4 regions of the Bacillus lumedeiriae genome follow, and region 1 is predicted to be linked to each of the others. Evidence: riboswitches for the same ligand, from Rfam matches in the RefSeq annotation. Region 1 holds a riboswitch; each other region holds the start of a gene.
What was found. A riboswitch is a leader RNA that binds a small molecule or an ion and turns the genes downstream of it on or off. The one in region 1 is predicted to bind S-adenosylmethionine.
Positions count from the first base shown of each region.

Region 1 (6,203 bases):
AGTCAACGAGCATGACATGTTCCGCCCGTTCTTTTTCATTTTCGATCAGCTCCAACGCTAACCGCAAATCATCAGCATCATCTTTTCCACGTGAGCGGGTGCCGGCAATCGGCCGGGTACTTAATTCATTTCCAGCCTTTTTAATAAGCAGTTCAGGTGATCCCGATACAATTTGAAAATCCGGTGTATGCATATACGCCATATAAGGAGACGGATTGAACCTCCTTAATTCTTCATAGACGGCGATGGCCGGAATATGAAGCGGCTTAGACTGTCTAACGGATAAGTTCACTTGAAAGACATCTCCTGCAGCGATATACTTCTTCGTTTTTTCAACAGCCTCTTGGAATTCTTTCTCTGAGAAAGGCACGCTCCATTCATCCGCTGCTCTCTCTACAGGTACACGTTCCTCTTCGCCGCATGAAACTGTCCACTTGCTTTCCGCTTCATTCAGCACCCGTTCACCAGCTGCTTCATCTTCACTTACAGCAAGAAGCCACAGTTTGTCTGTTTGATGATCAAATACCGCCCATTCCTTAAACACAAGGAAGTACAGCAGCGGCATTCCAAGATCATCTGCCGCAGCGTTCGGCAGCCTCTCAATATACCGGGCGTAATCATAGCTAATATAGCCGATTGCCCCGCCCTGAAAATCAGGAAGACCGTCTTGCTTTGGTACCTCAAACGTCTTCATCCAGCCTTCAAGTTCTGACAGCGGAATGCCTTTTTTGTCTTCGCGTCCACTAGCTGTCTGCACGTGAATCCCTTCATCATTGGAAGAAATAATTGCAAACGGCGACAGCCCCGCTATACTATAACGCCCGCCCCGTCCGCTCTCCAGAAATACATGATGGGACTCAGCAGCCGTCAGCCATTTATATTGATGAAAAAATTGTTCTTTGTTATAGGGAATCGTCCGATAAAACACACGTCGATCACTCACTAGTTATCCCCCTTTTATTTCGCCATAGTCTTTCTAAGCATACTAGACAAAGAAGAAAGAAAAAAGCATCAAAACCGCTTTTTTAGAAGGTTTTTATGCCAAACCATCTTCTTCCTTTATAATGAAAGAAAATGATGGGAGAAGACAATGAAGAATAAACCATTTGTTTCACAAACAAAAGCATTGATCACGATCGGCACATTAAAAAACGATCTTTATTCTCTTGGAGCAGCTCCTGGTAATATTGTGATGGTTCACTCCTCCCTGCGCTCTTTAGGATGGATAGAAGGAGGCGAAGTAACGGTTGTCGAAGCGTTAATGAAAACGGTGACCGAAGACGGAACCATTGTCATGCCGGCTCAGACGACTCATAATACCGATCCAAAATATTGGAAAAACCCTCCTGTTCCGGAAGAGTGGCGGCCAAGCATTCGTTATATGATGCCTGCTTATTTGCCGGAGTTTACACCTACACTCGGCATGGGACGGATTGCAGAGGCATTCCGGACTTTCCCTAATGTGAAGCGCAGCCTTCACCCTTCTAATTCTTTTACAGCCTGGGGAAAGTATGCCGCGTTCATCATTGATCACCATTCACTTGATTTTGCTTTCGGTGAACAGTCTCCTCTCGCCAGGCTATATGAGCTGGATGCTTCCATTTTGTTTATCGGCACCGATTACAGCACATGCACAGCCATGCATCTAGGCGAATTTCGCGCAAACGATGGCCGAAAATCCTTCCAACAAGGATCGGCCTTAATGGAAAACGGCGAACGGGTATGGAAAACTTATCACGAACTTGAAGGAAATTCTGAACAATTTAATGAAATCGGCCATGCCTTTGAAAAAGAAGAAGAAATTAATATTGGTACAATCGCCCAAGCTCCGTGTAAGCTGATTAAAATCCGGCCCTTAGTCGATTTCACTGCCCGTTATCTCAGCAACCTTTTAAAGCGATAAAGCGGTTGACAACAATGGGAAGTTCAGGCGTTTCTATCAACTCTGTCCACCCTTGTCCTATTGCTTCCACAGTAGAACGAGCTGTAACTTGCTGAACAAATATCGTTTCAAAGCCGATTTCCCTTAGCAAATCCCAATAATATGGCAGGCTTTTTATGTAAGCAATGTCTTCTATATGCCGTAATGCTCCTTCTTCAGCTAAATCAATAACGAGCCGGCCTCCCGCTTTCAACAAATCAAAGCTTTTTCTCAGCCAGTCTTCTCCTTCATCCCAAAAATGAATACCCAATTGGCCGGCCACGCCGTCAAACTGAGCCTCTGCGAAAGGGGATGCAGAAGGAGAAGCTGTAATAACGCGCGCTTTTTCAATGGCTATTTTTGATAACAAAGGTGAAGCATCTTCTCCTAGCCACAAAATGTGCTCTCCTTCCCTCATTCGAACGGTATGTAAGAAGCTGTCAGCTGCAATTGTCCATTCCGCTGCGTCCTCTTTTGTCATTAATTTATGGTCAGTCACGATCATGTTCCATTCCTGCCTTTCAGTTAAATATACAAAAAACCTCTTCGATAAGAAGAGGTTGAATAGTTAGCACTCTTTCTTATCTGTCAGCTATTGCTGCAAGAATTAGCACCGTGCTCGTATAAACGAGTCGGTTGCCGGGCTTCATAGGGCTTGTCCCTCCACCTGCTCTTGATAAGATGTTCGTTGTTATTGAATTGTTTTCATTTGCATTGTTGCACGTTTATACTCTACTGTCAATCTACTTTTTAAATATATCAAGCTGTGCAATCCGGCTAATCGCTTCTTTGATTTTCTCTTCAGACGCAACTAAACCGACACGGACATAGCCTTCCCCATACTCGCCAAAACCAATCCCTGGAGCGACTGCTACATTGGCCTTCTCAAGCAGCAGATCGCTAAACTCTTCTGAAGTATAACCATCTGGCACTTTTAACCACGAGAAAAAAGATCCTTGCGGGGCTTTCACTTTCCAGCCAATTTCATTTAAACCGTTAATTAATAGATTACGTCGTTTTTCATACATCTCTTCTTGCCTGCGTACTTCATCCTGCGGTCCAAGTAAAGCAGCCGCTGCCGCTTCTTGTATGCCGCCGTACAAACTGCAGTGCAGATGATCCTGGATTAAATTCAATGCAGCAATCACACTTGGATTGCCCACCGCAAACCCCACTCTCCAGCCTGCCATATTGTACGTTTTCGACATCGTATAAATTTCAATGCCGGTGTCTTTCGCTCCATTAGATTGAAGATAGCTGATTGGTTTTTTCCCATCAAAGCCAATGGCACCATACGCAAAGTCGTGTACGACACAAATATTATGTTGATTGGCAAACTCGATCGTTTTTTCAAAAAACGCTTCATCAGCTACTGCGCCTGTCGGATTATTCGGATAATTAATAAATAACAGCTTCGCTCGCTTCAGCACCTCTTCAGGAATTTCTTCATATTGAGGAAGGAAGCCATTTTCCTCTTTCAAAGGCATCATGTGCATCCCTGCTTCTGCAAGGGCAATGCCCGACCAGTAATCCGGATATCCCGGATCGGGTACGAGCGCGATGTCTCCTGGATTTAATAGACATTGCGGAAGTTCAACAAGCCCCGCTTTTCCCCCAATGATCAGCGCAATTTCTGTTTCAGGATCAAGTTTGACGCCATATTCTCTCTGATAAAATTCAGCACATGCGTTTTTCACATGAGCAAACCCTCTGAAAGGAGAATATTTATCATTAGCCGGATCATCGACGGCTATTTTCAGTGCTTCTTTTATATGGCCGAATGCCGGCTGATCAGGGCTTCCCTGTCCTAAATTAATCACATCACGGCCTTCGTTCACAGCATTGTTTACTTTCTGGACTAATTTAGCGAAGAATTGCTCCGGCAAAACCTGAAGCCGATTCGCTGTTTCAAAGTTTCTCATATATACAGCCCCCGCTTTCAAATTACAGTTAATAATGGTATAACGAAAGGTAGAGAATGTAAAGAAAGAATCTTCAGAAAGGGAAGTGGAGAGAACATGAAATTGAAAGTGGCTGCAATCCAGATGGACCTTGCATTCGGAAACCCGGAAGAAAACTACAATCGCATGAAAAAGTGGCTGCAAAAGGCAGCTGATGCAGGATGTCAGCTAGCCGTGCTTCCAGAATTATGGACAACAGGCTATGATTTAACACGTCTTGATGAAATTGCAGATAAAGAAGCGAATCAAACGATTACTTTCTTGTCTGAACAGGCAAAGAAACATCACATGCATCTCATTGGCGGATCGGTAGCCAATCAAACGAAAGACGGTGTCGAAAATACACTGCTCGTCATTAACAACAAAGGGGAATTGCTTAAGAAATACAGCAAGCTGCATTTATTCCGGCTGATGGAGGAAGAGAAGTTTTTTCAAGCGGGAAAAGATGATGGATTATTTACATTAGAAAATGAAACGATGGCGGCGTTCATCTGCTACGATATCCGATTTCCTGAATGGCTGCGAAAACATGTACTGTCAGGAGCCAGCGTGTTATTCATTCCTGCCGAATGGCCGCTTGCCCGCGTAGATCACTGGCGGACACTGCTTATTGCTAGAGCCATCGAGAATCAAAGCTACGTGATTGGCTGCAACCGCAGCGGAGAAGATCCGAACAATAAATTTGCTGGTCATTCGATCATCGTCGATCCATGGGGGGAAATTATCGCTGAAGCAGGAGAAGAAGAAGAATTGCTCATCGGTGAAGTGGACCTCGCAAAAGTACCGGAAATACGAAAACGAATCCCTATTTTCGAAGACCGCCAGACAGAATTTTATAGCTGAAGCAAAGAAGAGGCTGACTCACAGCCAAAGTGTCAGACCCCACCTCAACAATAGACTGTATATTAGATAGATTAGCACCTGCTATATACAGTCTATTGCGCGTGAGGTCAGACCCTTTTGAGTCAACCTCTTTCTTTAATTATTCCCATTCGTATGGTGTTTCTTGATATACATAATAGTTCAGCCAGTTCGAAAACAGCAAATGTGCGTGCGAACGCCATTTGTTGACAGGTTTTTTTGTCGGATTATTGTCCGGGAAATAATTTTTTGGCATATCAATGTCAAGCCCTTTCGTCACGTCCCGATCATATTCTTCCGCCAGCGTGTGGCCCTCATACTCTAAATGTCCGGTAATCATCACATGCCGCTCATCTTTTGACATGATGATAAACGCTCCCGCTTCTTCAGAAGAAGCTAACAGCTGCAGCTCCTCATGCGCTTCGACTTGCTCTCTTTCTACATCCGTATAACGGGAGTGAGGAGCATAAAACTGATCATCAAATCCTCGCATTAATTTAACAGTCGGTTCGTTCACTGTGTGACTGAAAATGCCGGAGCATTTTTTCGGCAATTCAAATTTCCCGATGCCGAAATGATGATAAAGCGCTGCCTGGGCTCCCCAGCAAATATGCAGAGAAGACGTAACGTTTGTACTCGCCCAGTCCATAATCTCGGTTAATTCCTTCCAATAATTCACCTCTTCAAACTCCATTCGTTCGATTGGCGCACCAGTTATAATCATTCCATCAATTCGTTTATTCTGTACTTCTTCAAACGTTGTATAGAATTGCTCCAAATGGGATTTACTTACATTTTTGGATTCGTGTGTGGCTGTATGTAGAAAAGACACATTCACTTGAAGCGGTGTGTTGCCAAGCAGCCGCAATAACTGTGCTTCTGTTTTTTCTTTTTCAGGCATTAAATTTAAGATTAGTATATTTAAAGGACGGATATCCTGGCTGCGGGCCCGATCGACGTCCATAACGAAAATATTCTCTTTCTCTAAAATCTCCCGTGCCGGCAATTCCCGCGGTATATTAATCGGCATCTTCCTACCCCCTTGTGTTTTTGAATTTTCAATAAACTATTATAGTCAGCATGAGTAAAAAAACACAAGAGGTGTTTGACTTAAATAGTCTCATAAAAGGAAGGGTCTCCTCGTCCCTAACGACTGAATCTCCAGCAAACGTGTGCTATATTTAAACGAGTGGATAAAAGAAAGGGTGTTAATAATTATGGCAAAAAGCGTAGTATTAGCTGAAAAGCCTTCTGTAGCACGTGATATCGCACGTGTACTCAATTGTAATAAAAAAGGAAACGGATACCTTGAGGGAAATAAATATATCGTTACGTGGGCGCTTGGACATCTTGTGACATTAGCTGACCCCGAGAGCTACGATGTGAAATACAAAACATGGAACTTAGAAGATTTACCCATGCTGCCGGAGCGTTTAAAACTGACCGTTATCAAACAGTCC
Region 1 covers NZ_JAUIYO010000007.1:27,303-33,505, reverse strand. Annotated here, with positions in the region: gene QYG89_RS10585 (anthranilate synthase component I family protein) at 1-943, opposite strand, end outside; gene QYG89_RS10580 (aminoglycoside N(3)-acetyltransferase) at 1,091-1,903, shown strand; gene QYG89_RS10575 (methyltransferase domain-containing protein) at 1,881-2,426, opposite strand; SAM riboswitch class I at 2,500-2,604, opposite strand; gene QYG89_RS10570 (pyridoxal phosphate-dependent aminotransferase) at 2,665-3,843, opposite strand; gene QYG89_RS10565 (carbon-nitrogen family hydrolase) at 3,940-4,725, shown strand; gene metA (homoserine O-acetyltransferase MetA) at 4,865-5,773, opposite strand; gene QYG89_RS10555 (DNA topoisomerase III) at 5,961-6,203, shown strand, end outside.

Region 2 (6,203 bases), on a different contig from region 1:
TGTATTGATGTATCCAAAATGTTTAAGTGCATAACTTGAATACCAAGCGCCAAGTACCATCATTCCTGCACAAAACGCAAACCAAAACCATCCAACAGCTGTACTTAATTTATGTTGAGGTGTACGATAAATCACCCACGTTAAAAAGGAATAAACAAAAAGAGGATAACCGAACCCTTTAATAAAGTACGTCGCTAACATAACTGGATAATTCATGCTTTCAAATCCAAACGTGATAAATCCTGCTGTACCCACAATATAAAATAATAATCCCATGAGCATCGAACGCTTTGCGCCAAACGCTTCTAAACAAACCCCTGAAAACCAAGAAGCAATCGCTATAGAAATACCGTATACACTAAAAATGGCCGCTGCATGCTGGATAGACAAGCCATTTTCGATAAGGAACGGACTCAGCCACCCGGCTTCAAGCCCATCTCCCATCATAAACAGCATCACACCTAAAAAGCCCCAGCCTAATTTTTTAGGTATTCCAATTTTATCTAACATGTTTGTTTCCTCATCTTTCCTTATTATTTATTCTAGTTGTTATATGCTGCATTTATCTTTGAAAAAAAATGTTGTGCTTGTTTCCACTCTTCGTACATCCAGTCATCATGTCCACGGTCAGGCGTAATTACCTTGATATCACCTGATAATGCATCATTAACCCCTAATGCCTGGTTGCATATAACAGCAGCCCCTACAACCGATGCCTGATTAAATCCTTGACGAATGTGCACTTCTTTTTGAAGTAGATTGGCTGCAAATTGAGCTAACGTTTCACTTTGAAAACCGCCGCCACAAGCCCACACATATGGTAAATTATAAGGAGTTACTTCACATAATTGATCAAAATACCACCTAATTGTGCAAGCAATTTCCCATAGAGCTGCAGCTGTAAAATGAGCGCGGCTTAAGTCTTGTTCTAACGGTGCATTAAAAATGAATCCGCCTTTTTTAGAGGCATTTTTTTCATCTGTCAAATACATCCCCAATACCGATATACAGTCGGTCATCTCAAGTTTGCTCATTTCCTGTTCCATTTGCTGATAACCCTCATTTGGATAGAAAATATTTTTTAACTTCTGATAATTAAGTCCAGTAATACCCGGATTAGTCTCTAGCAGCCATCGTTTTTTATCCGTATGGGAATTGGTCCATGCCCTTCTTTCATTATCCACACTGTATTCATCTGTAATTTTGCAAATAGGGGTAGTTGTGCCGGATACGATAACGATATCGTGATTTTGAGCAAACGTACTTTCGATTGCTAGCTGTGTATCCCCTCCACCTACAACAATCAAAACGTCTTCTTTTACTTCCAGCTCCTTTGCCACAGTCGGTAGAATTTCACCAAGAATGGAGCCAGACCATCTTAGTTCGGGTAATAAGCTCGGAGAAAGCCCAATTCGAGCACACATCGCCTCAGACCATTCTTTTTTTCGAACATCATATAGTAACGTTTCTGTCGCCTGTGATGGCTCATAAATGAGTACACCACTTAATTTATACGTCACCCAATCACTAATACTAGTAAACGATGTGATCTGATCCCATAACAGCGGCTGCCTCTTTTTGAGAGCTATTAGCTTTAAAGCTGAAAACAATGCAGATGGCAATCGTCCCGTTGTTTTATAGATATAATCGGGATCTAACAGCTCTTTTTCCCACTCGCGGCCTCGATTATCAATATTCGGTAAACCAATAAATGAATATCCATCCTGATCTTGAAGGACAATTCCCTGCCTTTGACTCGTTGATGTTATCGCCTTAATTGTCACATGCGGGACACTCGCTATCGCTTTTTTTGCTAATCCAACTAGCTGTTTCCAAAGTAAATCAGGTGAAAAGTAGCGACTATCAGGATAAAGAGGCTCTGTTTCATAATGAATATCTTCTCGCTCAACATGGACAACTTCACCTGTAGTCGCAACGATTGCTACCCTCGCATTTCCAGTACCAATATCAAATACTAAATAACCTTGTTTGATCGTCACTTTTCCACTCCTTTCTTATGACATTTCATCCAAGCCTTTCCTATTATATAAGGTTGGAATTTGAAAGGTATGTTGTGTATGCCACTTCGTTACCGCTTGATTCATAATGGATACGTGATGATCCTCAACCTCATAACTTGCACCCGCAAGATGAGGAGTGGCTAACACATTTGGTAATTGGATAATTTCATAGTCACTTTGATCAGGAGGCTCATGATAAAATACATCCAAAATGGCTCCCCTAATCTTCCGTTCTTTTAAAACATAAACAAGGGCTTTTCTTTCAACGACTACAGCTCTTGACGTATTTACTAAAACGGCATCTTCTTTCATAAGTCCTAAATAATGTTCATTAATCATTCCAATGGTTTCCTCTGTTCGGGGTAAGTGAATAGAAACTACATCACTTGTCGAAAAAACATCTTCTAAAGATACACGAGTATAATTAGGATTTTGACTCTCCGCATAAGGATCATAGTATTGTATCGTGCATTGAAACCCTTCAAGAACAGCCGCAATTCGTTGTCCCACAGCCCCAAACCCAACCATTCCAATTGTTTTTCCTGCAATCTCATTCCCTTTGAATTTTACATAAGCCTGCAAGTAGTCCTCATTCCATTTTTCCTGCTTCAACCATTCAGAAGAAGGAATAGTATGTCTAAAGAATGTAATGAGGTTTCCAATGAACAATTCAGCAACTGCTTGAGCGTTGCGTGCAGGGGTGAAAAATACCGGAATTCCTTTTTTAGTTGCAGCTTTTATATCAACATTGGAAGGCATGCCGCGGCATACACCAATAAATTTCAATTTCGGTACTTCAGCCAATACGTTTTCTGTCACTTTATCTAACTCAACAATTAAACCTTCAGCATTTGATTCTTTTAAGAGCGAGATTAACTCTGCTTCGTTATACGCTCTGCCGTTTTCTTTCCAAGGGAGATAAGTATATTCTCCAAATAAATCTTTTAATTGTAAAAGACCTGCCTCGTTATAAGGTGCCGTGACTAAGACATTCATTTGCAGCCCCTCCCTTCGTTTGTCTTAAATTTAAATCCCACTATTCAGCTCTAATAACTGATAAAATAAAGCAAAAAAAATCTCTTTCCGAAGAGACGGAAAGAGATCGTTACTTCATTTTGTTCTTACGACAAATAAAAGATTCGCTCTTTCTATCTTTCAAGCACTGCTTGCTGGAATTGGCACAATAATGTTGCCGAGGTTTCGCTGGGCCAGTCCCTCCACCTCTCTGGATAGAAAATAAAACGTATTTAATTGGATTCAATGTTTTGTTGTACTCGATTCTATAGGAGAATCAAATAGAAGTCAACTCATTTTTCCGAACCTTCTAAACATTAATTCACTATGTTATAATCTATAAAGTTATTTTTTTCACGGAGGGATAACAGATATGCAATCGTATATTGATATAGAAAATGGTGTCGTTCCTTCAGTTTGTTCTCTCGACTGTCCCGATCAATGTGGACTTCTTGTACACAAAAAGGATGGAAAAATCGTCAAAGTTGAAGGTGATCCTGATCATCCCGTGACAAAAGGGAGCATTTGCAACAAAGTTCGAAATATGAGTGAACGCATTTATGATCATAAAAGATTGAGCACTCCTTTAAAACGTGTTGGAAAAAAAGGAGAAGGAACATTTACTCCTATTAGTTGGCAGGAAGCGATTGAAACGATTGCTGATCATTGGAAAAAGCTGATTTCAGAAGAAGGTGCTGAGTCCATTCTTCCCTACAGCTTTTATGGAAATATGGGGAAACTGAATGCAGAAGGAATGGATCGGCGTTTCTTTTACCGCCTCGGAGCAAGTCAGCTCGACCGGACGATCTGTTCAATCGCTGGCTCTACCGGGTTTGGTTATACAATGGGCGGCAGCCACGGCTCTGATCCTGAAGAGATGACAGAAACAAAGTTATTTATCATTTGGGGCATTAACGCGGTCAGTACGAATATGCACCAAATGATGATCGCACAAAAGGCAAAAAAAGATGGAGCAAAGATTGTTGTCATTGATGTCCATAAAAACCAAACTGGACGAATGGCTGATTGGTTTATTCCAATTCTTCCTGGAACTGACGGCGCACTCGCCTTAGGCATGATGCACATTCTTTATAAGGAAAATCTAGTCAATCGGTCATTTTTAGAAGAATATACAGTCGGGTACGAAGAACTTGAAAAACATGTAGAGGCCTATGATCCGCACACGGTTGCCGGCATTACAGGAGTATCTGTTGAAGATATTTATAAATTGACCCGCATGTATGGGACGACCTCCCCTTCCATGATTCGAATTGGCAATGGCTTGCAGCATCATGATAACGGAGGCATGATTGTCCGAACGATTTCCTGTTTGCCCGCTTTAACAGGCCAATGGCTGTTAAAAGGCGGCGGCGCAGTCAAATCCAATTCTGGTTATTTAGCCTACAATAAACAAGCACTGCAGCGTCCAGATCTACAGAAGTATCCAACGCGAACGATGAACATGAACCTATTAGGAGAAGTCTTGCTGGAAACAGAAAAGCCGATTCGCTCCATGTTTGTCTACAACAGCAATCCTGCCATTGTGGCACCGAACGCCAATAAAGTACGGGAAGGCCTAGCACGTGAAGATCTATTCACTATCGTCCACGACTTATTTTTGACGGAAACGGCCATGTTTGCGGATATTGTCTTGCCTGCCACGTCTGCTTTTGAAAATACAGACTTTTATACAGGTGCATGGCATGTCTACCTTCATTTGCATGAACCGGTCATTCCTCCTTATGGAGAAAGCAAATCAAACATGGACGTATTTAGGTTACTGGCCCAGGCCATGGGATTTGATGAACAAGCGTTTAAAGATACAGATGAAGATTTAGTGCAACAAGCGATCAGTGGCGTCTCCACTCCTTATTTTCCTGACGTTACCTACGATGAACTGAAAGAGAAACGTTTTGTCAAAGCACGTCATACAGAGGATCGTTTGAAGCATTTACAAACGCCTAGCGGCAAAATTGAATTATATTCTAAAAAGCTGGAATTAGATGGGCACCCTGCTCTTCCTACACACATTCCATTAGTACAAGAGCGGGAGGAGGATTTTCCTTTCCTATTTGTACCTGCACCGAATCATAACTTTTTAAATTCTACGTTTTCTAATAATGAGAAACACGTAAAATTGGAAAAGGCGCCTAAGCTATTTATGAATCAGCAAGATGCAGACCGTTTAGGCATCGAAGACGGCACAGTTGTCCGTATCTGGAACGATCGTGGAGAATGTGAATTAATCGTTTCTACGGGTGATCAAGTCCTTCCTGGCGTGGTTGTCAGTCAAGGGCTCTGGTCAGACCTTTCCGGAAAAAAACACCTCGTTAACGCCTTAACACCAGACCGGATAGCCGATATGGGCGGCGGCGCAACATTTTTTTCTGGACGTGTCAATGTAGAACCTCTTAATCAAGAGAGGGTTTAAACACTTAAATAAAGCGTATATTTCTTAGGTATTCAAACATATAGTTCAAAGAATAGTATACACTTCTATTCATTTGGCTATGTTGATGCTGCTTCGTTAGTTGGAGCGACAGCGGCGAGGAGGTTTCCCGCCCGCCCGTGAAAAACAACAGGGGCGTTTCACAAAGCCATTGATTTAAAACGATGGAGGATGTCCAAAGAGAAAGGCTTTTGGAACATCCTCTTTGTCACGTTCATTTTTTATGTCGGAATTACAACATCCACGCCTATACTTATGGTATAACTGATAAAAACAAAACAGTTATTCAGGTTACAGACAAAAACTATTTTAGATACCCTCATTTTGTCAACAGCGTGGGTAATTGATATGAGTGTCTATGTTTCCACCAATGGAGGTACACATAATGAGTAAACAATGTTCTAGTTTAAAAAGAGACGAGATTCTGGCAGCGTTGCAGAATGAAGAATTCGATGTATTAGTCATCGGCGGCGGGATTACAGGAGCCGGGATTGCTTTGGATGCATCCAGCCGCGGGATGAAAACCGCTCTCGTGGAAATGCAGGACTTTGCCGCTGGTACGTCCAGCCGCTCATCTAAAATGATTCACGGCGGGCTGCGCTATTTGAAAAACTATGAAGTAAAATTAGTATCGCAGGTCGGTAAAGAACGGGCCATTGTCTATGAAAACGGACCGCACATCACGACCCCCGAACGAATGATTTTGCCTATCTACAAAG
Region 2 covers NZ_JAUIYO010000006.1:47,135-53,337, forward strand. Annotated here, with positions in the region: gene QYG89_RS09820 (MFS transporter) at 1-510, opposite strand, end outside; gene QYG89_RS09825 (FGGY-family carbohydrate kinase) at 543-2,000, opposite strand; gene QYG89_RS09830 (2-hydroxyacid dehydrogenase) at 2,016-3,017, opposite strand; SAM riboswitch class I at 3,167-3,257, opposite strand; gene QYG89_RS09835 (molybdopterin-containing oxidoreductase family protein) at 3,409-5,466, shown strand; gene QYG89_RS09840 (glycerol-3-phosphate dehydrogenase/oxidase) at 5,870-6,203, shown strand, end outside.
Region 2: another riboswitch for S-adenosylmethionine. It lies ahead of QYG89_RS09830 (2-hydroxyacid dehydrogenase); the one in region 1 lies ahead of QYG89_RS10575 (methyltransferase domain-containing protein).

Region 3 (6,203 bases), on a different contig from region 1:
GGATGGAATTTTGCCATTCGCCCGCAAGCTGCTTGAAAAAGTAGTAACAGAAGGAAGTGCGGTGATTGATGCAACGGTTGGCAATGGCCATGATACGTTGTTTCTTGCCAAACTCGTCGGTGACAGCGGTCACGTATTCGGCTTCGATATTCAAGAACAAGCCCTGGCTAATACTGCTGCGCGCCTTCAGGAGCACGGCCTCAATGAACGTGTGACGTTATTCGCCCACGGCCATGAACAAGCAGCTGTCTGTATTCCCAATGAATGGCACGGCCGGCTGATAGGCTCTATTTTCAACCTCGGGTATTTACCAAAAGGAGATAAATCAATCGTCACTAAGCCCGATACAACGATTGCTGCAATAGAACAAATATTATCGATGCTCGCTCCTGGCGGGATCATCGTTCTTGTCATTTATCACGGTCACGAGGAAGGAGCGGTAGAAAAAGAAAAGCTGATCAATTTCGCGGAACAAATCGACCAGCAAAAAGCACATATTCTTCGTTATGAATTTATTAACCAGGCGAACAATCCGCCATTTATCGTGGCCATTGAAAAGAGATAGGGGAACTGCTTGGATGGGATGACAGTCATCGTAGATCTTAAAAGGGGGGTGACTCAAACGAATCTTACATTTTGGCTTTGAGTCATCCCTTGATCCGCCTATCCCTTCCTAATGAACAGCTGCGGAAATGCCCGCTGTACCCGTCTGTATGTTCGGCCGTTCCAGTAAAAAAAGCGGCTGGCTGCCCCGCCTTTATGAATGACCTTCTTGGATATTTGCCGGATGCGCCTCTGCTCAAACACTTTATTATCCGATAAGTAAAGGCCAAGGAGCCCACGGTTAATCAACTTATGAAACTGAGCATGGGGCAGTCCTTTTATATGCTTATCTGCCTGTTCGATAAAATGCTCCAGCCGCTCAAACAACCTTTGTTCGGTTGGATAATAAAAACAAAAGTTCAAATCCCCGCCTTCCTGATCTTCCTGCTGATCAATAAAGTAATCAAGCAAAATGTGAAGCCCTTGAATATAAGGAAAATAACTGTTTCTTATTTGCCGCGCCTGCTCGGTACTTAACGGAGCATTCAAGCTATATGACACTAAACAAAAAATGGCGAGCGTAGAGCCGGCACAGGCAGAGAATTCATACCACTCCATATTGGGCAGCTCGTGGCGGTACTCTTCAAACCAGGAGATGAGGCGTTCCTCCCTCTCTTCCTTCTTCACATGCTTATGTATTTGCAAATCACAATAATAGCGGCATAACTCGTTAAGGTGAGGAACAATGACTTTGTATCCTTCCATTCCGACAAGCACAGATCGGCACGTTTCTACAAGCTTAGCTAAGTAACCGCCATCGTCCTTATCGTCCCGGAAGCGATAATAACCACGAAGCGGAGGTCCCGGTGACAATGCATCTTCCATTGATTCATGAAGCGCAGAGAAATCTGCCGGATCAAGTGATGTGCTGCGATCACAAAGATTGTCCAGATAATCACTGATCGTCTGGTAAGCCACAATAAAACGAACCGCTTCTAGAAGCCTTTTCTCTGATAACAGCGCCAACACGGACCCTCCCTCACAATGAAAGGTTTTATGCTCGATACTTGCTAAAGCCTGCCGGCGCAGTTCCTCATTCGGAATCTTCGCCGCCTGCTCTTTCCAATACTGCAGCTGTTCGTGAACGAGAGGGAATACTTTCTTATAAATACTGTGCATTAAATGAAGCGGCCCCATAGGGATAGACATTTCTTCACCTCATTCCTCAACTACATATCCTAATAAACGCAGCCTGTTCATCACAAATCCCTTTGCATAATGAAATACTTCCTCCCGCTCCGGTTCATTAAATATTTCATGATACAATCCTGGCCACTCTTTATAATGCATTTCAGATAAATCAAGCCGGTGAAACCATTTTCTAACGGCTTTTCTATCCACAATTAAGTCATCACCTGCCTGCATGACGAGAAGCGGCACGTCCGGCATGTCCTCTACTGTTAATCCTGCCGCCTTGATCGCTTGCAGCAGCTCGCGGTACCAGCGGACTGATACTTTATTTATATAGAGTGTATCCTCTTTATCTGCTTGTCTTACCTCTTCATTCCTTGTTGCCATTTCCACTGTCATCCCCGTTGATATTCTCAACGAAGGGGCAAGTGAATTTAGGCCATACGACATCATTTCCAGTATTTTGGGTGGTGTATGAATCATTCTAAGACACGGTGACGACAAAATGACCCCTGCTGTTTCCACTTCCATTTCCTGAAGCAGCCGGATTGCTATGAGTCCTCCCATACTGTGGCCAAATATAAATAAAGGCAAGTCAAATTGATAAGCTGCCTGCACCCACTCTTTCACTTCATCGATATATTCATTAAAAGAAGAAATGTGTCCTCTCGTCGCCCGCGACGTCATTCCTTGACCGGGCAAATCCCCCATTACTACATGAAACCCATTTCTGCGCCACATTTCAATCAGCCAGCCATACCGGCCGTGATGCTCCATTGCTCCATGAATCATAACGATGACGCCCCTTGGCTGACTTTCTGTTTCCCATTTCCACATCACGTTTCCTCCTCTGGCACTGATAAGTACTGTATTTGTTATCTTCTATTATACAAACCAAACCCTTTTAGTTAAAATAATAAGCAAACCTTCTATATATTTCTTGTACAACTGACAGAAAGGGGAACATGAAGTGATCTATCCTTATAATAATAAAACACCTGAAATTGCTAATTCTGCTTATATAGCTGATTATGTAACCATTACTGGTGATGTCAAAATCGGGGAGGAATCAAACATTTGGTTTAACACCTCTATCCGCGGAGACGTTGCCCCGACCATTATCGGCAAAAAAGTAAGTATACAAGATAATTCAGTCCTGCACCAAAGTCCTAACAATCCGCTGATCATTGAAGATGAAGTAACGATCGGCCATCAAGTCATTCTGCATAGCTGCAAAATTAGAAAAAACGCACTCATTGGCATGGGCTCCATCATCTTAGACAATGCTGAAATTGGTGAAGGTGCTTTTATCGGTGCAGGAAGCCTCGTTCCACAAGGGAAAATCATCCCTCCTCACTCAGTCGCCTTTGGACGGCCCGCAAAAGTCATTCGTCCTGTGAATGATGCAGATCGACAAGACATGGAAAGAATCGTTAGAGAGTATGTAGAAAAGGGACATTATTATAAAAGCATTCAAAAAAAGCCTTCAAACTCCTAACGAGTTTGAAGGCTTCAGATTGTTTACAAGCAGCCTGATGGCGGCCCAAACGAACGTTGAACCTTTGTTTAGTTTGTTGCTTGCTCTCTTAACGTTTCCGCCTTATCTGCTCTTTCCCAAGGAAGATCAACATCTGTACGGCCAAAATGTCCATAAGCCGCTGTTTGTTTATAAATTGGACGGCGCAGATCAAGCATCTTGATAATACCAGCCGGACGTAAATCGAAGTTGCTGCGGACAAGCTGAACGAGCACATCTTCAGATACTATGCCAGTACCAAATGTATCAATTGAAATGGATACAGGCTGTGCTACACCAATTGCGTAGGCTAGCTGAACTTCACATTTGTCCGCAAGACCGGCAGCGACAATATTTTTTGCTACATAGCGGGCAGCATACGCAGCGGAACGGTCTACTTTTGTCGGATCCTTACCGGAGAAAGCTCCTCCGCCATGACGCGCATAACCACCGTATGTATCTACAATGATTTTCCGGCCTGTTAAGCCCGCATCTCCTTGTGGACCGCCGATAACAAAACGGCCTGTCGGGTTGATAAAGAATTTTGTTTCTTCATCAATTAATTCAGCAGGAACAACTGGATTAATGACATGTTCGCGTAAGTCGTGCTGAATTTGCTCAAGTGTTACTTCCGGATGATGCTGAGTAGAAATAACAATCGTGTCTACTCTGACTGGCTTGTCATTCTCATCATATTCAACCGTCACTTGTGTTTTTCCGTCTGGACGCAAATAAGAAAGCACATCATCTTTTCTCACTTTTGTCAACCTGCGGGATAATTTATGAGCAAGTGAAATTGGAAGAGGCATCAATTCCTTCGTTTCATTGCAGGCAAATCCAAACATTAATCCTTGGTCTCCCGCACCGATCGCTTCGATTTCTTCATCGCTCATCTGGCCTTCACGTGCCTCAAGCGCAACATCGACTCCTGCCGCAATATCAGCAGACTGCTCATCAATAGACGTCAATACACCGCACGTTTCGGCATCAAATCCGTATTTCGCGCGCGTATAGCCAATTTCTCTTACTGTTTCCCGAACGATTTTGTTAATGTCTACATAAGAAGTTGTTGTAATTTCCCCAGCTACAAGCACAAGGCCAGTTGTCACAGATGTTTCCGCTGCTACACGTGCATTCGGATCTTTTGATAAGATCTCGTCTAGAATAGCATCAGAAATCTGATCACAAATTTTGTCCGGATGTCCTTCAGTTACTGACTCTGAAGTAAAAAGACGGCGTTTTTTTGTCATGAAACTTCCTCCTTAAAAATGATCAGCTTTTCGTTCAGCTGATCGTTCATTATACGGTACTCATGTCCCTAAGTTTATCCTTTTAAAAAATAAAAAACCCCTCCTGAAAATAAAGAGAGGAAAGGTTGGTCATTTCAACATAGGCCTTTCACTCTTATCGTTCAAGGTTTTGCCCTTGCAGCAGGTTAGCACCTTTGTCTTGAAAAAGAAGCTTATACATGTATAAGCAACGGCAGTTTATGCGGCTGCCACGTACATTCAAGCAGGTTGCCGGGCTTCATCGGGCCTGTCCCTCCGCCAGCTCAGGATAAGAGTATCCGTTCAAGGTTAAATCATACGAAATCCAGCCAGCGATGTCAACCAATTTCACGTAAAAAGCTCCTCCTTTTTCCGCTTTTCTTCTTATAGAGAAATGGGTATGTTATAAATAAAAAATTACAAAAAAATAAATCAATAGTATAGACTATTAATTGGAATGTGCTATACTACTTTTGAGTAAACGATAAAAAAATAACTAATTTAAATTTAAATAAAGGATGGTTATTAATTTATGAAGACTGTGAGCGTTTCAAGCGAAATTTTGGAGCTTTTAAAGGGTTCTAACGTAACAATGCAGCCGTCTGTGCCATTACTTGTGGAAAAAGTACTTAACCGCAAAGAAGGCGTATTAACAGCTTCTGGTGCAGTGTGTGCTGAAACAGGCAAATATACAGGGCGTTCTCCTAAAGATAAATTTATCGTTGAAGAACCGTCCACCAAAGATAAAATCGACTGGGGTTCAGTCAATGAGCCAATTTCTGTTGAAGTGTTTGATCAATTATACAAGAAAGTAATCAACTATTTAAGTGAAAAAGAAGAACTATTCGTTTTCAAAGGTTTTGCAGGAGCAGATCAAGCACACCGTCTGCCAATTCAGGTCATCAACGAATATGCATGGCACAACTTGTTTGTTCATCAACTTTTCATTCGTCCTACGAAGGAAGAACTAGAGAATCATCAAGCTGGCTTCACGATCGTATCCGCTCCAAGCTTTAAAGCAGATCCTGCTGTAGATGGTACAAAATCAGAGGCATTTATTATCGTGTCTTTTGAGCGCCGCATCGTCTTGATCGGTGGAACGGAATATGCAGGGGAAATGAAGAAATCAATTTTCTCTGTTATGAACTACCTTCTTCCTGAAAATGATATTTTATCTATGCACTGCTCAGCAAACGTTGGTTACGAAGGTGATGTTGCTCTATTCTTCGGTCTTTCGGGAACAGGTAAAACAACATTAAGCGCAGATCCAAACCGCCGCTTAATCGGTGATGATGAGCATGGCTGGTCTTCTAACGGTGTCTTCAATATTGAGGGCGGATGCTACGCAAAAACAATCGGACTTTCCCGTGAAAAAGAACCTCAAATTTTCGATGCCATCCGTTTCGGTTCTGTTCTTGAAAATGTTGTTCTTGACGAAGAAACACGCATTCCTGACTACGATGACAACAGCTTGACAGAAAATACACGTGCCGCTTATCCGCTGCAAGCAATTGATAATATCGTTGATCCAAGCGTAGCCGGCCATCCGAACACAATTATCTTCTTAACTGCTGATGCGTACGGCGTTCTGCCTCCAATCAGCAAATTGACAAAAGAACAAGCAATGTACCATTTCTTGAGCGGATATACATCTAAACTTGCAGGTACAGAACGCGGTGTTACTT
Region 3 covers NZ_JAUIYO010000001.1:655,666-661,868, forward strand. Annotated here, with positions in the region: gene QYG89_RS03330 (class I SAM-dependent methyltransferase) at 1-565, shown strand, start outside; gene QYG89_RS03335 (tetraprenyl-beta-curcumene synthase family protein) at 664-1,752, opposite strand; gene QYG89_RS03340 (alpha/beta hydrolase) at 1,762-2,571, opposite strand; gene QYG89_RS03345 (gamma carbonic anhydrase) at 2,705-3,232, shown strand; gene metK (methionine adenosyltransferase) at 3,301-4,500, opposite strand; SAM riboswitch class I at 4,652-4,814, opposite strand; gene pckA (phosphoenolpyruvate carboxykinase (ATP)) at 5,051-6,203, shown strand, end outside.
Region 3: another riboswitch for S-adenosylmethionine. It lies ahead of metK (methionine adenosyltransferase); the one in region 1 lies ahead of QYG89_RS10575 (methyltransferase domain-containing protein).

Region 4 (6,203 bases), on a different contig from region 1:
GGTCAAATCCGGAGAGAATGACCGCTTCTGGTGTATCATCAATAATCAAATCAATACCCGTTAATGTTTCTAATGTACGGATATTTCGTCCTTCACGTCCGATAATCCGGCCTTTCATTTCATCATTTGGCAGCGTAACAACGGAAACCGTCGTTTCTGCCACGTGATCAGCTGCACAGCGCTGAATGGCAAGAGATAGGATTGACTTTGCTTTCTTATCTGCTTCTTCTTTCGCACGGTTCTCTTGCTCTTTGGTCATTACAGCAATGTCGTGTGCAAGCTCTTGCTCCGTTCGATCTAAGATAATGGAGCGAGCTTCATCCCGGGTCAGACTGGCGATTCTTTCTAGTTCCGCCTGCTGCTTTTTGATCATCTCTTCCACTTTGCTGTCCATCTCTTCAATATGTTGTTGTCTCTCAGTAAGAGCTTCCTCTTTTTTCTCAAGCTGCACTTCGCGTTTATCAAGCGATTCATCTTTTCGATCGAGGTTCTCTTCCCTTTGTAATAAACGATTCTCTTGTTTTTGCAATTCGTTTCTTCGTTCACGTAGCTCTAATTCCGTATCTGTACGAAGCGTGTGAATTTCATCCTTTGCTTCAAGCAGGGCTTCTTTCTTCAGTGCTTCTGCTTCACGATTCGCGTCATCAATAATTTGATCTGCAACGCTTTTTGCCCCTGCAATCTTTGATTCTGCAATGGATTTCCGAACAAAATAGCCAACAACTACACCGACGATTAGGCCAAGCAAAATGGAGATGATTGTAATGGCTCCCATTCTTCCACCTCCTCTTGCTATAAACTTTTGCCATGCTTTTAACATGTCGGCTGATACATTGTGTGTCCACATTTCAATATACAGCTTCTAATTTCCAGTTTTACAGAGAAAAAAATATAAAATACACATTTCAATTTTATAGTTGTGAAAATTTGTTGTCAAGGGTTTCCTCTTCTAATTACTTTATTCAAGAACTTCTAAAGGATTTATTCCCCAATATATACAAAAGAGCGATGTATTTCGACATCGCTCCTGCTTAATTATTCATCGATCAAGTTAAACTCTTCCGGAATTTCCTCTTCGTTCGTTTCAACAAAATCCGCATCCAAACCATAATGCTGGCGTATTTTCATCATCACTTCCTGGCGGATATCCGGATTCTCCTTCAGAAACTGCTTCGCATTCTCACGTCCTTGTCCTAAACGCTCTTCGTTATATGAGTACCAGGCACCACTCTTTTGAATAATGTCGACTTCTGATCCCATATCAATGATCTCGCCTTCTCTAGAGATCCCTTCTCCATACATAATATCCACTTCTGCTACACGGAATGGAGGAGCTACCTTGTTTTTTACAACCTTAATTTTTGTTTTATTCCCTACAATGTCATTTCCTTGCTTTAATGCTTCAGCACGGCGGACTTCAAGTCGGACAGAGCTATAAAATTTCAATGCACGTCCCCCTGGTGTCGTTTCAGGGTTCCCAAACATAACTCCAACTTTTTCACGAATCTGATTAATAAAGATTGCGATGGTTTTAGATTTATTGATTGCTCCCGACAGTTTACGAAGCGCCTGCGACATTAAACGCGCCTGCAAACCAACGTGAGAATCTCCCATATCCCCTTCAATCTCCGCTTTTGGCACGAGTGCAGCTACCGAGTCAATGATTAAAATATCAACGGCTCCACTTCGCACGAGGGCTTCGGCAATCTCAAGTGCCTGCTCTCCTGTATCTGGCTGAGAAAGCAGCAACTCATCAATATTTACCCCTAATTTCTGAGCATAAACAGGATCAAGTGCATGCTCAGCATCAATGAAAGCTGCCTGTCCCCCATTTGCTTGTATTTCCGCAATAGCATGAAGGGCTACCGTTGTTTTACCAGAGCTTTCCGGCCCGTAAATTTCAACAATACGTCCACGCGGATATCCGCCGACACCAAGTGCCGCATCAAGAGCGAGCGAACCACTTGGGCTAGTGGAAATTTTCCGATCTGTTTGTTCTCCAAGTTTCATTATCGACCCTTTACCAAATTGTTTTTCAATTTGCTTTAAGGCCATATCTAAAGCGGCTTGACGATCACTCACTAAAATTCCTCCTTAAAATTACCAATCTATCAGATCAAATGCATATCAACATGTTGTTTCAGAATCTACAATAACTATACCTTTTTATTGAGACAATTTCAAGTAAAAAGCGAACATTTATTCGGTTTTTATTATTCCAGAGACTTTGTTAAACTCCCCTGTTGATTTCTACGGAGGAAGCTCCGTTCAATCAACGAAGCAGCACAATCAACAACAATAAGCACTAACATAGCCATTACGGAAAGAAAAAGGGCGATAAAAAAACAGAAAAATAAGAAGAGAGAATAGTGGAAAATAAGAAGATGAAAATAACTCCTGCTTCTTTATTTTATCACAAAGAAACAGGAGCAGGTAATTTTAAGAATATAAAAATAGTCTAGCCATACTTAAGGTTACGCTCTCACGTACTTCAAAAATTAGATGATGGAGCGAAATGAAAGATCAGGCTCTTCATTCTATTACACTCCTACTTTAGACTCCAGCAACCACACCAGTTGCCTTTTCAATTGCCTGATTCAAATCAGCAATCAAGTCTTTTGGTGATTCCAGTCCAATCGATAAGCGGATCATTTCTTCTTTCGTTCCAGATTTCTCTAAGTCCTCGCTGCTTAATTGCTGGTGAGTGGTAGAAGCCGGATGAATAATCAGTGACTTGCCATCTCCAACGTTGGCCACATGCGACCATAGTTTAATGTTGTCGATCACTTTTTTCCCTGCTTCCCGTCCGCCTTTAATACCGAAGACAACGATAGAACCAAATGTATTATTTAAATATTTTTTCGCTAGTTCATGAGATGGATGGTTCTCAAGGCTTGGATGGGATACCCATTCCACACCTGGATGATTGTTTAAATAATCAACGATAGCGAGCGCATTTTCGTGATGGCGCTGAATACGCAGGTGCAATGTTTCTAATCCTTGAAGAAGCAAAAAGGCACTGTTGGCACTTAAAGACGGACCAAAATCTCTCAACAGCTGTACACGTAATTTAATAGCGAATGCTGGGCCTTCAATGTCTGCATATTTTAGCCCATTATAAGACTCGTCGGATTCCGTAAATCCAGGGAATTTTTCACTATTCCAGTTAAACGTACCACCGTCTACTACTACACCGCCAATAACCGTTCCATGGCCGCTGATCCACTTTGTAGCAGAGTGGACAACAATGTCAGCTCCCCGCGTAAGCGGCTTCGCTCCATAAGGAGAAGCAAACGTATTATCTACAATCAATGGAATCCCGTGTTCATGAGCAATATCTGCTACTTTTTCCACATCAAGTACATTTAAAGATGGGTTGCCAATAATTTCTCCAAAAATCGCCTTTGTTTTCGAAGTTATTGCTGCACGGAAATTTTCCGGATCTGTAGAATCAACAAACTTCACATTAATTCCGTATTTAGGAAGAGTGTTAGCGAATAAGTTATATGTACCGCCATACAAATTCGCCGCCGCCACAATTTCATCCCCTGCATGAGCCAGATTCAATATAGAAAAAGAAATCGCAGCCATACCTGATGAAAGAGCAACAGCTGCAGCTCCCTCTTCTAACAAGGCAATTCGTTTCTCAAACACATCTACTGTCGGGTTAGTAATACGTGTATAAATATTGCCGGGCTTTTGCAAAGCAAACAAAGCATTGGCATGATCTGTATCTTCAAAAACATAAGAAGTCGATTCGTAAATCGGCACAGCGCGGGCCCCTGTCGTTGGATCAGGCACCTGTCCTCCATGAAGCAAAATTGTTTCTTGACCCCAGTTTTCTTTCGTCATTGTCAATCCCTCCTGATTTATTAAATAACTTATCATTAATGATCGTGAGGTATATAAAAAGCCCTCTTCTCGTAAAAGAAGAGGGCTTTATTATAAAATCCTCCTCTTATCTTTCAGGCTCAACACCTGCAGGAATTAGCACCGTTTCAGACATTTCTGCCTGAAGGTTGCCGGGCTTCATCGGGCCTAATCCCTCCGCCGCTCACAATAAGAGTGTTCACTTTGAATTAAACTTCTAGCTTAATTATACAGCATATTCATCAGAATAATCAACAATATTCTGAACGTTTCTACTTATTATTTGCAAGTTCCACCAGCAGATAGTGGCAGCCATACTTGACTGACCTCTTTCTAATGCCTGCACGGCTGCCAGCCAATTGGAGCTTAAACGCCTTTGACCCAGTAAGTTTAGAAGATAAGCCGATCCACACCGTTCCAGACGGATGCCCTTCTGCTGCATCCGGGCCGGCAACACCTGTAAAACTAATACCAAAATCAGCATCCAGCAGCTGACGGACATTTTCTGCCAATTCAATGGCACACGCTTCACTTATTGCCCCGTGATCAGCCAATGTCTCTGTTTTCACTTGTACAAGTTTTTCTTTTGCGCGGTTAGAATAACACACAATACCGCCATTAAAAAACTGGCTTGCTCCAGGTACAGCAGTCATTTCACTTTGAAATAGACCTCCCGTCAAACTTTCAGCCGCAGCCACCGTCTGTGATGACTCCACTAAGCGATCTGCAAGTTCACGGACAATGGTCGTATCATTGTATCCATAAAAATAATCACCTACCCGGCGGAGAATCTCTTCCTCCACTTCTTGTATCATCCGTAAAGCCGTTGCCTCTGATTCGTGCTTAGCCGTAATCCGGAGCGTCACTTCCCCATCCCCTGCTAATGGAGCGATAGTCGGATTTTGCTGTGCCAGCAGTAAATCCTCTACTTCTGTTTCTAATGCCGATTCACCAATGCCAAAAAATCTTAATACGCGCGATTCTATTTTTTCGACTTTCTCAAGGATATTTAGCAGTGCGGGTTTCGCGTAGTTAGTAAACATCGGCTGCATTTCCCGAGGAGGTCCAGGCAAAAGCATATAGAAATTCTTTGTCCCTTTGACCATCATGCCAGGTGCCATGCCGTGATCATTCGGAAAAACCGTGCTTCCTTCCATCACGAGCGCCTGTTTTTTATTATTTGGAGTCATCGGACGTTTCGTTTTTACAAAGTAATGTTCAATACTTTTCAACGCCTCTTCATGATAGACAAGCGGCCGGCCGATATGGGAGCCGATCGCTTCTTTCGTCAAATCGTCTTTTGTAGGACCAAGCCCTCCAGTAAAGATCAGCAAGTCTGCGCGCTTTTCAGCCTCTTTTACAACGTCAAGAACCCGGCTGCTGTTATCGCCAACGACCGTATGATAATACACATTGATACCAATTTCCGCTAACTGCTGCGACAGAAATTGGGCATTCGTATTCGTAATCTGTCCAAGCAGTAATTCAGAGCCTACTGCAATAATTTCTGCATTCATTCTTCTTACCCCTTCTTTCCCTTCAAAAAGAGGCTATCCTGTAAATGCCCTGTTCCCTATAGTATTTGATCAACTATTTATACTATATATGATAGGGATGCCCGGCTCTTTATTTCAGGATAGCCTCTTACTATTATTTAGAATGTTTAAATACACCACGGTTGAGATAAAAATAATCCCATCCCGACCAAACCGTGAAGAAAGCAGCGATCCAAAGAGAGAAATCTGCAAATGGAATTCCCCAGCTTTCGAACGGAGCATTGTAAAGCAACAATGCTGAAATTGCAATAATTTGCGTCCATGTCTTAATCTTTCCAAGCATATTAGCCGCAACGACCTCGCCTTCCCCTGCCAGGATTAACCGCAGCCCTGTAACTGCAAATTCGCGGCTAATGATGACAATGACAATCCAGGAAGCAGCCATTCCAAAATCAACGAGCACAATTAATGCTGCTGATACGAGCAATTTATCGGCAAGCGGATCTAAAAATTTTCCTAAGTTTGTAACCATATTTAATTTCCTTGCATAATAACCGTCAATCCAATCCGTTGTCGATGCAAAAATAAACAGCATCGCCCCCCAGAAGTGCGCAGCCGGCATTGTTGTGCCCAAAAAGTTCATCTCTCCCCAATCAAAATCAGCCAGCATAATGACTAAAAATATTGGGATCATTAAAATTCTTGAAACAGTAATCTTATTCGGTAAATTCACAATGGACCCTCCACCTATTTATCACCACCGGACAGCTTACAAAAACGGTCCGGAAACACTAACGAATTATTGTCCAGCCGGCTGCACTTGGATCATGATATCCT
Region 4 covers NZ_JAUIYO010000002.1:321,790-327,992, reverse strand. Annotated here, with positions in the region: gene rny (ribonuclease Y) at 1-775, opposite strand, end outside; gene recA (recombinase RecA) at 1,036-2,082, opposite strand; gene QYG89_RS05110 (O-acetylhomoserine aminocarboxypropyltransferase/cysteine synthase family protein) at 2,554-3,852, opposite strand; SAM riboswitch class I at 3,956-4,066, opposite strand; gene QYG89_RS05105 (competence/damage-inducible protein A) at 4,143-5,387, opposite strand; gene pgsA (CDP-diacylglycerol--glycerol-3-phosphate 3-phosphatidyltransferase) at 5,521-6,099, opposite strand; gene QYG89_RS05095 (helix-turn-helix domain-containing protein) at 6,166-6,203, opposite strand, start outside.
Region 4: another riboswitch for S-adenosylmethionine. It lies ahead of QYG89_RS05110 (O-acetylhomoserine aminocarboxypropyltransferase/cysteine synthase family protein); the one in region 1 lies ahead of QYG89_RS10575 (methyltransferase domain-containing protein).